2 regions of the Flavobacterium kingsejongi genome follow, and region 2 is predicted to be linked to the other one. Evidence: riboswitches for the same ligand, from Rfam matches in the RefSeq annotation. Region 2 holds a riboswitch; the other holds the start of a gene.
The links. A riboswitch is a leader RNA that binds a small molecule or an ion and turns the genes downstream of it on or off. The one in region 2 is predicted to bind S-adenosylmethionine.

Region 1: another riboswitch for S-adenosylmethionine. It lies ahead of FK004_RS07840 (homocysteine S-methyltransferase family protein); the one in region 2 lies ahead of FK004_RS10510 (trans-sulfuration enzyme family protein).

What each region holds. Positions count from the first base shown of each region.
Region 1 covers NZ_CP020919.1:1,814,012-1,818,678, forward strand. Annotated here, with positions in the region: gene FK004_RS07830 (OsmC family protein) at 187-639, shown strand; gene FK004_RS07835 (hypothetical protein) at 816-1,349, shown strand; SAM riboswitch class I at 1,489-1,593, shown strand; gene FK004_RS07840 (homocysteine S-methyltransferase family protein) at 1,824-2,822, shown strand; gene FK004_RS07845 (vitamin B12 dependent-methionine synthase activation domain-containing protein) at 2,874-4,667, shown strand, end outside.
Region 2 covers NZ_CP020919.1:2,389,532-2,394,198, forward strand. Annotated here, with positions in the region: gene FK004_RS10505 (homoserine dehydrogenase) at 1-311, opposite strand, end outside; gene FK004_RS10510 (trans-sulfuration enzyme family protein) at 489-1,667, opposite strand; SAM riboswitch class I at 1,813-1,921, opposite strand; gene FK004_RS10515 (MFS transporter) at 2,007-3,638, opposite strand; gene FK004_RS10520 (HlyD family secretion protein) at 3,639-4,667, opposite strand, start outside.

The sequences.
Region 1 (4,667 bases), 580 kb from region 2:
GCAGGAACAACAATTTGTATGAATATGATTTGCCGCATTATGATGTGCTGCTATCGCTGTTGCCATTGCCAAATGAAATGACTTAATCTTAGTTTTTATATCTAGTGAAGAGTCCTTTTGGCAGCCAGGCCAAAAGGGCTTTTTTATTTTCAGTAACAAACCATCAACTTCAATATACCTAAAATCATGAGTACAACTTCCATAAACGTTCTGGGATATGCCAGAAGCAAAGAACAATTTGTAGTAAAAACCCAAAATGCCGATGTGAGGATAGGGACTAATTCCCGTTATCCCGAACTCAGTGGCGCGAGCCCCTATGAATATATACTCGCCGGATTCGCCGGATGTATCAATGAGATCGGAAAAGTAGTTGCCGCAGAGCTGAATTTCGAATTAAAATCCCTGCAGGTAGAAATTTCGGGAGATTTGGATTTCCAAAAGTTTGAAGGTATCGCTACTGGGGAACGTGCGGGATTCAGCCGTATTGAAATCGTGCTGAAGCCAACAACGGAAGCCACCCTGGAAGAACTGCAACAATGGTTGAAAATAGTACAGTTCAGAAGTCCCGTATATGATAATCTGATCAACAGCACTCCGGTAGAGCTGGTTTTATATAAAGAATATTCCCATGTTGCGTAAAAGCAATACTGGAATCAAACGGTGTTATTTGTTTTTTTGTTATTTGTGAAGAGCACAATTTTGTTTAGGTTGTTGTGCTTGTAAAAAGGCTGTCTTTGAAATGTCAGTCAAAGACAGTTCTTTTTTAGGCACCGTATCAATTAATCAACCTGAACCCAACAATTAAAAATAAAAATATGTCAGTTCAAAAAATAAACATAGTCGTTTTTGGCCTTGGAACCATCGGGAGTACCCTGATCAACAGTGCCATAAAAGAACAGAAAGTACTACTCGAAAAAGAAGGACTGGACCTGAGTTTTCCAGTTATTACCAATTCAACAGTAGCCTTTTTTGAGAAAGAGTCCCTTAAAAACTCATGGGAAGCCAATTTTACGCAGTTCCCGATCCCATTCCAGTTTGAAGCTGTTGTAGCCTATCTGAAAGCCCAGCATTTGGAAAACCTGATTGCGATAGATGCTACCGGTAGTGATACGTTGGTCCGCGATTACGATACACTGATCCGTAATGATTTTGATATTATCTCGATAAATAATACGCTCTCCAGAGTGCATCCGGCTTTTAATACTGAAATCAATGGACTGCTGAGAAAATTCGGGAAGCAGTTTTTCTACCTGCATCCTGATGGGAAAAATAGTATGGAAACAGCAAAAGCACTGCTGCAGAAAATTATTGTGATAGCCAGGCAAAAGCAATTGGAAATAGCAGTATAACTTTTTCCTGTTGGTCCTGGGGGTATAGTAAAAATATCAGGGACGTAATGCCTAAAGGCCACACACAGCATTAATTTGGGCAAAGTGTTGTAAATTCCAAACATATTGCATTACTTTGCAGTGTTCATAAACATATTGACAGTTATCACGAAAGGCAGAGGGATTAGACCCGGTGAAGCCTTAGCAACCCTTTAATCTTTTAAAGAAGGTGCTACATTCTACCAAGAAATTGGATAGATAACATACAGAAATACTTTCCGGTATTCTCCGCTTTTCCTGATTACATACACATATTATTTTTTTCGAAACCAATAGTTCCGGCTTTTGCCATGCTGTTTTTGCCATACCTATTTGGATTTTCCAATAGGGAAGCTCACTAGGGTGCTGGCGCAAATGAAAAAGACATTGAACTTTTTAAGGACGTAGCTCCGGATTAAAATCCGAGAGTAACGAACCCATCAATAAATAAAAAGTATGTCAAGAATAAACGAAGCAATAAAAGAAAGAATCCTGGTCCTTGACGGTGCCATGGGAACAATGCTACAGCGGTATAATTTCTCTGAAGCCGATTTTCGTGGGGAACGTTTTAAGGATTTTCCACATCCGCTCAAGGGCAATAATGACCTGTTATCCCTAACCCAGCCACAGGCAATACGCGACGTCCACCGCCAATATTTTGAAGCGGGTGCCGACATTGTGGAGACCAATACTTTTTCAGGAACCACTATTGGGATGGCCGATTACCATCTGGAGGAACTGGTCTATGAACTTAATTATGAATCGGCGCGTATTGCCCGTGAAGTGGCAGATGAGTTTACGGCAAAGAACCCGGCAAAACCCCGATTTGTAGCCGGATCTATAGGGCCAACCAACCGGATGGCCAGCATGTCGCCTGATGTGAACGACCCGGGATATCGCGCAGTTACCTTTGATGACCTGAGAATTGCCTACAAGCAACAAACGGAAGCCCTTATTGATGGAGGTTCTGATTTGCTATTGGTAGAAACCATATTCGATACACTCAATGCCAAAGCGGCTTTGTTTGCCATCGAAGAAGTGAAAGAAGAGCGCAATATTGAAATTCCAATCATGGTTTCCGGCACCATTACCGATGCTTCCGGGAGAACACTTTCCGGGCAAACCGTAGAAGCTTTCCTGATTTCCATATCTCATATCCCCTTATTAAGTGTGGGGTTTAATTGTGCTTTGGGAGCCGATCAATTGAAGCCGTACCTGCAGCGATTATCCCACAATACCAGCTTTAATATTTCAGCCCATCCAAATGCCGGATTACCAAATGCTTTTGGGCAATACGACCAGACTCCTGAAGAAATGCAGGTCCTGATCCGGGAATACCTGGAAGACAACCTGATTAATATAATAGGAGGATGCTGTGGAACAAATCCGGAACATATCCGCCTTATTGCGGAAGTAGCCAGCGCTTATCCACCGCGTACTGTAGTTGCCCAATAATACGCATCAATACAATGTGCCGTACAGCACGATCATAAAAGAAACAAGAAAATGGCAGATGTTGACTGTAAAAGATATTTAAAATTATCAGGGCTGGAGCCCTTAATCATAACACCCGAAAGTGTTTTCGTGAATGTAGGGGAACGTACCAACGTGACCGGCTCCCGGAAATTCTTACGGTTAATCAAAGAAGAAAAATACGAAGAAGCACTGGATATTGCCAGGACTCAGGTAGAAGGCGGTGCCCAGATCATCGATATTAATATGGATGAGGGAATGCTGGATGGTGTTCATGCCATGACGACCTTCCTGAACCTGATCGCTTCCGAACCCGATATATCCCGCGTTCCGGTGATGATTGACAGTTCCAAATGGGAGATCATCGAAGCCGGATTAAAAATCGCACAGGGTAAAAGTGTAGTGAATTCCATCAGCCTGAAAGAAGGCGAAGAAAATTTTATCCGTCAGGCGAAACTCATCAAGAAATATGGTGCTGCGGTTATTGTCATGGCATTTGATGAAACTGGGCAGGCAGACAACTATGAGCGCCGTATTGAAATTTGTAAGCGCTCCTATGATGTGCTTACGCAAAAGGTAGGATTCCATGCTGAAGACATTATTTTTGATCCGAATATCTTCCCGGTTGCCACAGGAATGGAAGAGCACCGCCAGAATGCTGTTGATTTTTTCCGGGCAACCAAATGGATCAAAGAAAATCTTCCGTATGCCAGTATTAGTGGTGGGGTGAGTAATGTATCCTTCTCTTTTCGTGGAAATGACCGTGTTCGGGAAGCAATGCATTCTGTTTTCCTGTATTATGCTGTGCAGAATGGAATGACAATGGGGATTGTAAACCCTGAAATGCTGGAAATTTACGATCAAATCCCTAAAGACCTGCTGGAACATGTCGAAGATGTACTGTTAGACCGAAGGGATGATGCTACAGAACGACTGCTGGCCTTTGCCGAAAATGTAAAAGGCGGTACTAAAGTTACCGAAAAGCAGGCGCAGGAATGGCGTTCATTTCCGGTACAGGAAAAGCTAACCTACGCGTTGGTAAAAGGGATTGACGAATTTATAGAAACCGATGTTGAAGAAGCACGGCAACTGGCTTCAAAGCCTATAGAGGTTATCGAAATTAACCTGATGGCGGGAATGAACGTTGTCGGGGATTTATTTGGAAGTGGGAAGATGTTCCTGCCGCAGGTGGTGAAATCGGCACGGGTGATGAAAAAAGCCGTTGCCTATTTGTTGCCTTTTATAGAAGCTGAAAAACGCCCTCCAATACCTGAAGGCGGTGTGAAAACACCGGAATACTGGAAAAATAAAAACCCCGAGGCTTATGTGGCACTGGAGGACTACATCCAAACCCATAAAAATATCGGTACTCCCGGCGAAGAGGTTCTGGAAACCGCTTTGGCAGGTGGATTAGGTGGGTTTCAATTCACCCGGAATTATACTATAGGCGACTACTGCGCCGATTTTGTCTGTGTTCCCGAAAACCTGATTATCGAAATTGAAGATGCAGTGAACCAATTGCCTTCCACAACAACGACTCCAGAAGAACGTGGGCAGTTTTACCGTGCAGAAGGCTATCGTGTGCTTCGATTTACCACTTTGGAACTTACGGACTTCACCCAAAAAGCACTGGATCGGATCCTGGCTGTATTGCTGGCGCCGCCTTCGGGTGCGGGTGGTGCAGGCCGGGTATTGATGGCCACGGTGAAAGGAGATGTGCATGATATTGGGAAGAATATTGTTTCCGTTGTTTTAGGGTGTAACAACTATGAAATTATCGATTTGGGCGTCATGGTACCGCCGGAAAAAATTATAGAAAGTGCCATT
Region 2 (4,667 bases):
TGCTCCGCGATCATTTTTTTGTTGGCGGAAACTACTGCCTTTCCACTTTTTAAAGCGGTGGAAACAATTTCAAAAGCAGCATCGGCATCATCAATGAGTTCTACAATAACATTGATTTCCGGATCATTAAAGATGTCATTTTTATCGAAGGTAAAATGGTCTGAACTGATTTCACGCGCTTTATTTTTATCCTTTACACAAATATTTTTGATGTTGGCCTTTAAGCCTGGTGTTTTCTGGAGGACTTCATATAAACCAAAGCCGACACAGCCGAAACCGAATAATCCTATATTTAATTTTTTTCTTGACATTGTATTTCTTAAAAGAGATTTTATTTTTTGGAATGCAGGCACACTTTTTTTTGGAAATAGTGGGCTTGCAGAAAGAGAAGCAGCGTGCTTTTTGCGATGGCGAACAAAGTGGGGTCACCCCGGTAGGCAAAACAAAAAGACACTGCCTGAAAGTAACGAATAGAGCTTCGAGGATTATTAGAGTACGTTGGCGGTTTCGGTGATGTTTTCATGTACTGCACTGGCAAAAGCCTGTTTCAGGTCGGCAATCAGGTCCTCTGCATCTTCGAGTCCTACAGAAAGGCGAATCAGGCTATCGGTTACTCCGGATTGATAGCGTTTTTCAGCCGGAATGGATTTATGGGTCATTTCACACGGCAGGCAACAAAGGCTTTTTACGCCTCCAAGGCTTTCTGCCAGTTTGAACAGTTTTGTAGAAGAGACGATTTTGGAAGCTAGTGCTTTGTCATCAATCACAAGATCAAAAGCAATCACGCCGCCAAAATATTTTTGTTGTGATTTGGCAATCTCATGATTGTGGTGGCTTGGCAACCCTGGATAATACACATTTTTGATTAGCTTTTCTTCGATCAGGTATTCCGCTATCTGTTGTGCATTTTCGGCATGTTGACGAATGCGTAACGAAAGGGTTTCGATACCACGTATGGCCAACCAGCTGTCGAAAGGCCCGAGTATCGCGCCGGAAGCATTTTGGATAAATTTAATCTTGGCTCCCAATTCTTCAGTAGCAGTAACAACCAATCCCGCAATAATATCGCTATGTCCGGAAATGTATTTTGTGGCACTGTGCACTACAATATCAGCCCCAAGGTCAATTGGTTTTTGGGATACCGGGGAAGCAAAAGTATTATCCACACACAGTAGGATGTTATGTGCTTTGGCCGTTTTGGCGATTGCACGGATATCCGATATTTTAAGGGTAGGATTGGTCGGGGATTCAATCCAGATCAGTGCTGTCTTGTCTGTTACTGCATTTGCAATATTAGCAGCATTTGTCGAATCGACATAGTTGATACTAATGCCAAATTTTTCATAGACATGGGTGAATAACCGAAATGCGCCGCCATAAATATCATCTACAGCAATAATATCATCGCCGGATTTCAATAGTTTGACTACAGCATCGATTGCAGCAAGTCCACTGGCAAAAGCATAGCCGTTTGTACCGTTTTCAAGTTTTGCAATAATATCTTCCAGTACTTTTCGGGTCGGGTTATTGCTTCGGGCATAATCGTATCCTTTGTGGACACCTGGCGCTTCCTGTACGAAAGTGGAAGTTTGGTAAATTGGTACAGAAATGGAACCGGTTAATGGATCTACGGGAATGCTGTTCAGGATTTGTGTTTGTTCGCTCATTTTGAAATGTTTTAAAAATGTTTTTATATTTTTTAATCAATAAAAAACATTCGAAACCAGATATCGAAAGAGCGGAAATAAAAAATGCTCTCCCGATAAGTCAGAAGAGCATATAATATGTTGAAGTATTATGTACTATTTTCTAAGCTTATCTATCCCTGCCAAAGCAAGGGTTGAATGTGGCACCTTATTCACATGTGAACAGGTTGCCAAGACGTCATCGGGTCAATTCCCTCGGTCTTTCTGGATAAGAATAATCTTTTAAAGAACTTGAGTGCAAATTTAGAGCATAATAAATGGTTTTACCAAATTATTTATTTTAAATTTTAAAATTATTTTTTAAAGTGTTGTTTTGTAGGTAGTTATTGTGTGTGTTTCTGTAGCTAAAACAGCCTTATTTTTGGATTTAGGCATTCTCTTTTTGAAAAGGAATGCAATCAGGGTGATTAAAATGATGCCCAAAAGCAACACAGAGACCAATAAAAAAATACTTTGGTTGGTCAGCAATTGGCTTTGGGTTTTTACCGATTGCATGATCGAAGCCCGGGCAAGCGCAGTTGCTTCTGTCAGGTTGAATCCTTTTCCAATATACGATTGGACCAAAGCGGCATTACGTTCGTTATAAACCGTATCATAAGGCGTCAAGTAGGCGAGGAACTGCTCTTTGTAGTGCTGGTTGTAAAAAAGCTGGAGGGTATAATATCCTGCAAAAGAATTCAGTGTGGTGAAAAAACGCACATTTCCCGCTACAAGGCTGCCTGATATTCCTGTAGTCACCGGAACAGAAGCCAATATAAAAGTCGCGATGGGGACAAATAACATACCTGATGCTGCTCCCTGCAGGAAGATAGGAATGATTAAATCGGTAAATGCCAAATCACTGCTCATGATGCAATACATCCAATAATTAAATCCCAGCATAAGCGCAAAACCCGTAACCAGGAAAAAGTGCAGTGGGAATCGTTTTTTCATGACCAGTTGGGAAGCTATGTACATCGTAATTGCCATCCCCAGAATATTAAAAAAAGCGAGTTGGATGTATTGGTAATTTGACCATTGTGCCATAACACTCACATAGTTGTAGACTAAATTGATCGTGTCTTTTAGCCCGTAAAAAAGGGCGAGTAAAATCAGCCCGATGATAAAATTTCCGGACCTGAAAATGCTAAAATGGATAATGGGCCTTTTACTTTTTAGCTGGCGTAAAACAAATAATGCAATCAGGAAAATAGCAGCAAAACTCGTGTAAACAATTGTAGGATCTTCAAACCAATAGTGTTTTGGGCCATACACCATGCAATAGGCTACGGCCAACATTCCGGCTCCCATGATAATATACGCTTTCCAGTCAATTTGATATAATGGGTATTTTTTATGGGTACGTTCCGGCCTGAAAATAAGCAATACAATAATAATCGAAAGGATCTGAAAGAGGATTACGATGTAATAAATCATCCTCCAGTCCATATTATCGATAATCCAGGCAGTAGGTGCACCCGCTGCCACGCTGCTTCCCAATAGCGTTCCATAAAAAACAGAATAACCGACTGCCTGTTTCTTTTCGTTATGCAGCCTGGAGAAAATTAAGGTCAGCATTCCTCCTGCAATCAGGCTGATAATGATACCCTGGAAAAATCGTAAGAGGATAAACATTTGGATATCATTGGTTTTCATCAGGAGCAAATTCAGGAATATTCCCACCAATAATACAGTAATCAGGTATTTTTGGGTGTTGAAATAATTCAGGAAACGTACCTGTAACGGAAGCGAGAATAGCAGTGAAATGTAAGTAACCTGAATCGAAAAAGTAATATCTTCCGGCTGTGCGCCAAAATAGGAAATTACATAATTTTGGGTCAGGGAGAACAGGGAAAATTGGACAATAGAAAACAGGAGGATCAGGAACAATGCAGTTCGCATTCCCCAGTTCCAGTTGTGGATCCATTCTTTAAAATAGATATTCTTGTCCATTTAGTTCTTTTTTACCGAAACAATTACATTCATCCCGGCTTTTATTTGTTCTATGTCTTTTTCTGAAAATTTTATTTTTACGGGGATACGTTGAGTAATTTTGACAAAGTTTCCCGTGGAGTTATCGGCAGGGAGCAGGGAGAATTTAGATCCCGTAGATCCGGCAATCGCTTCAATTGTGCCTTGGTATACCGTATTGTCATAACCATCCACTTTAATCTCAACCGATTGGCCTACATGCATATCCTGGATTTGGGTTTCCTTGAAATTGGCGGTTACCCATTTTTGGTTTTCATTGATAATGGGAACCAAGCTTTGTCCCGCCTGTATCTGTTGCCCTTCCTGTATCGTTTTCCTCCCCAGCCTTCCGGAATATGGAGCGGTAATCACAGTATATTCCAGATTGATTTTGGCATAATCCAACAAGGCTTCTTTTTGCTTGATCTCTGCTTTCAATAGTCCGTGATTGGATTCCAGCTCTTCAATTTTGGAGTGGGTGGTTTTCAGGTTGTTTCGGGTGGCATTGAACTCACTTGTGGCAACATCATATTTTGCCTGCGTTTGTTCAAATTCCTGTAAGGTTGCCGCCTCTTCCTGCAATAAATTTTTATAGCGTTTCAGGTCCTGCTGTTTCTCGACGAGTTTAGCTTTTGCGGAAGCAATCATATCCCTGTTCACCGCAGTTCCGGTTTGTGCCGTTTGTATGGTGGCATCGAGTACGACCAGCCGTGCCTTTACATCTTCAAGGGCTGCTTCGGCTTCCATAACTTTAGCGGTATATTCCCGATTGTCGATGATCACTAACGTATCGCCTTTTTTTACATACTGATGCTCCTCAAAATTGATCTTTTGAATGTATCCGCCAACACGGGCCGAAATAGGATTGATATAAGCTTCCACCTGAGCATCATTGGTTTCCTCATAATTTCGGGAATGGATCAGGTAGCGTAGAAAAAAAATGAGGGTAATGGCCATTACAAGTAGGACAACGCCATTGAATAAGTAATTAAATTTTTTGCCTGATTTAGT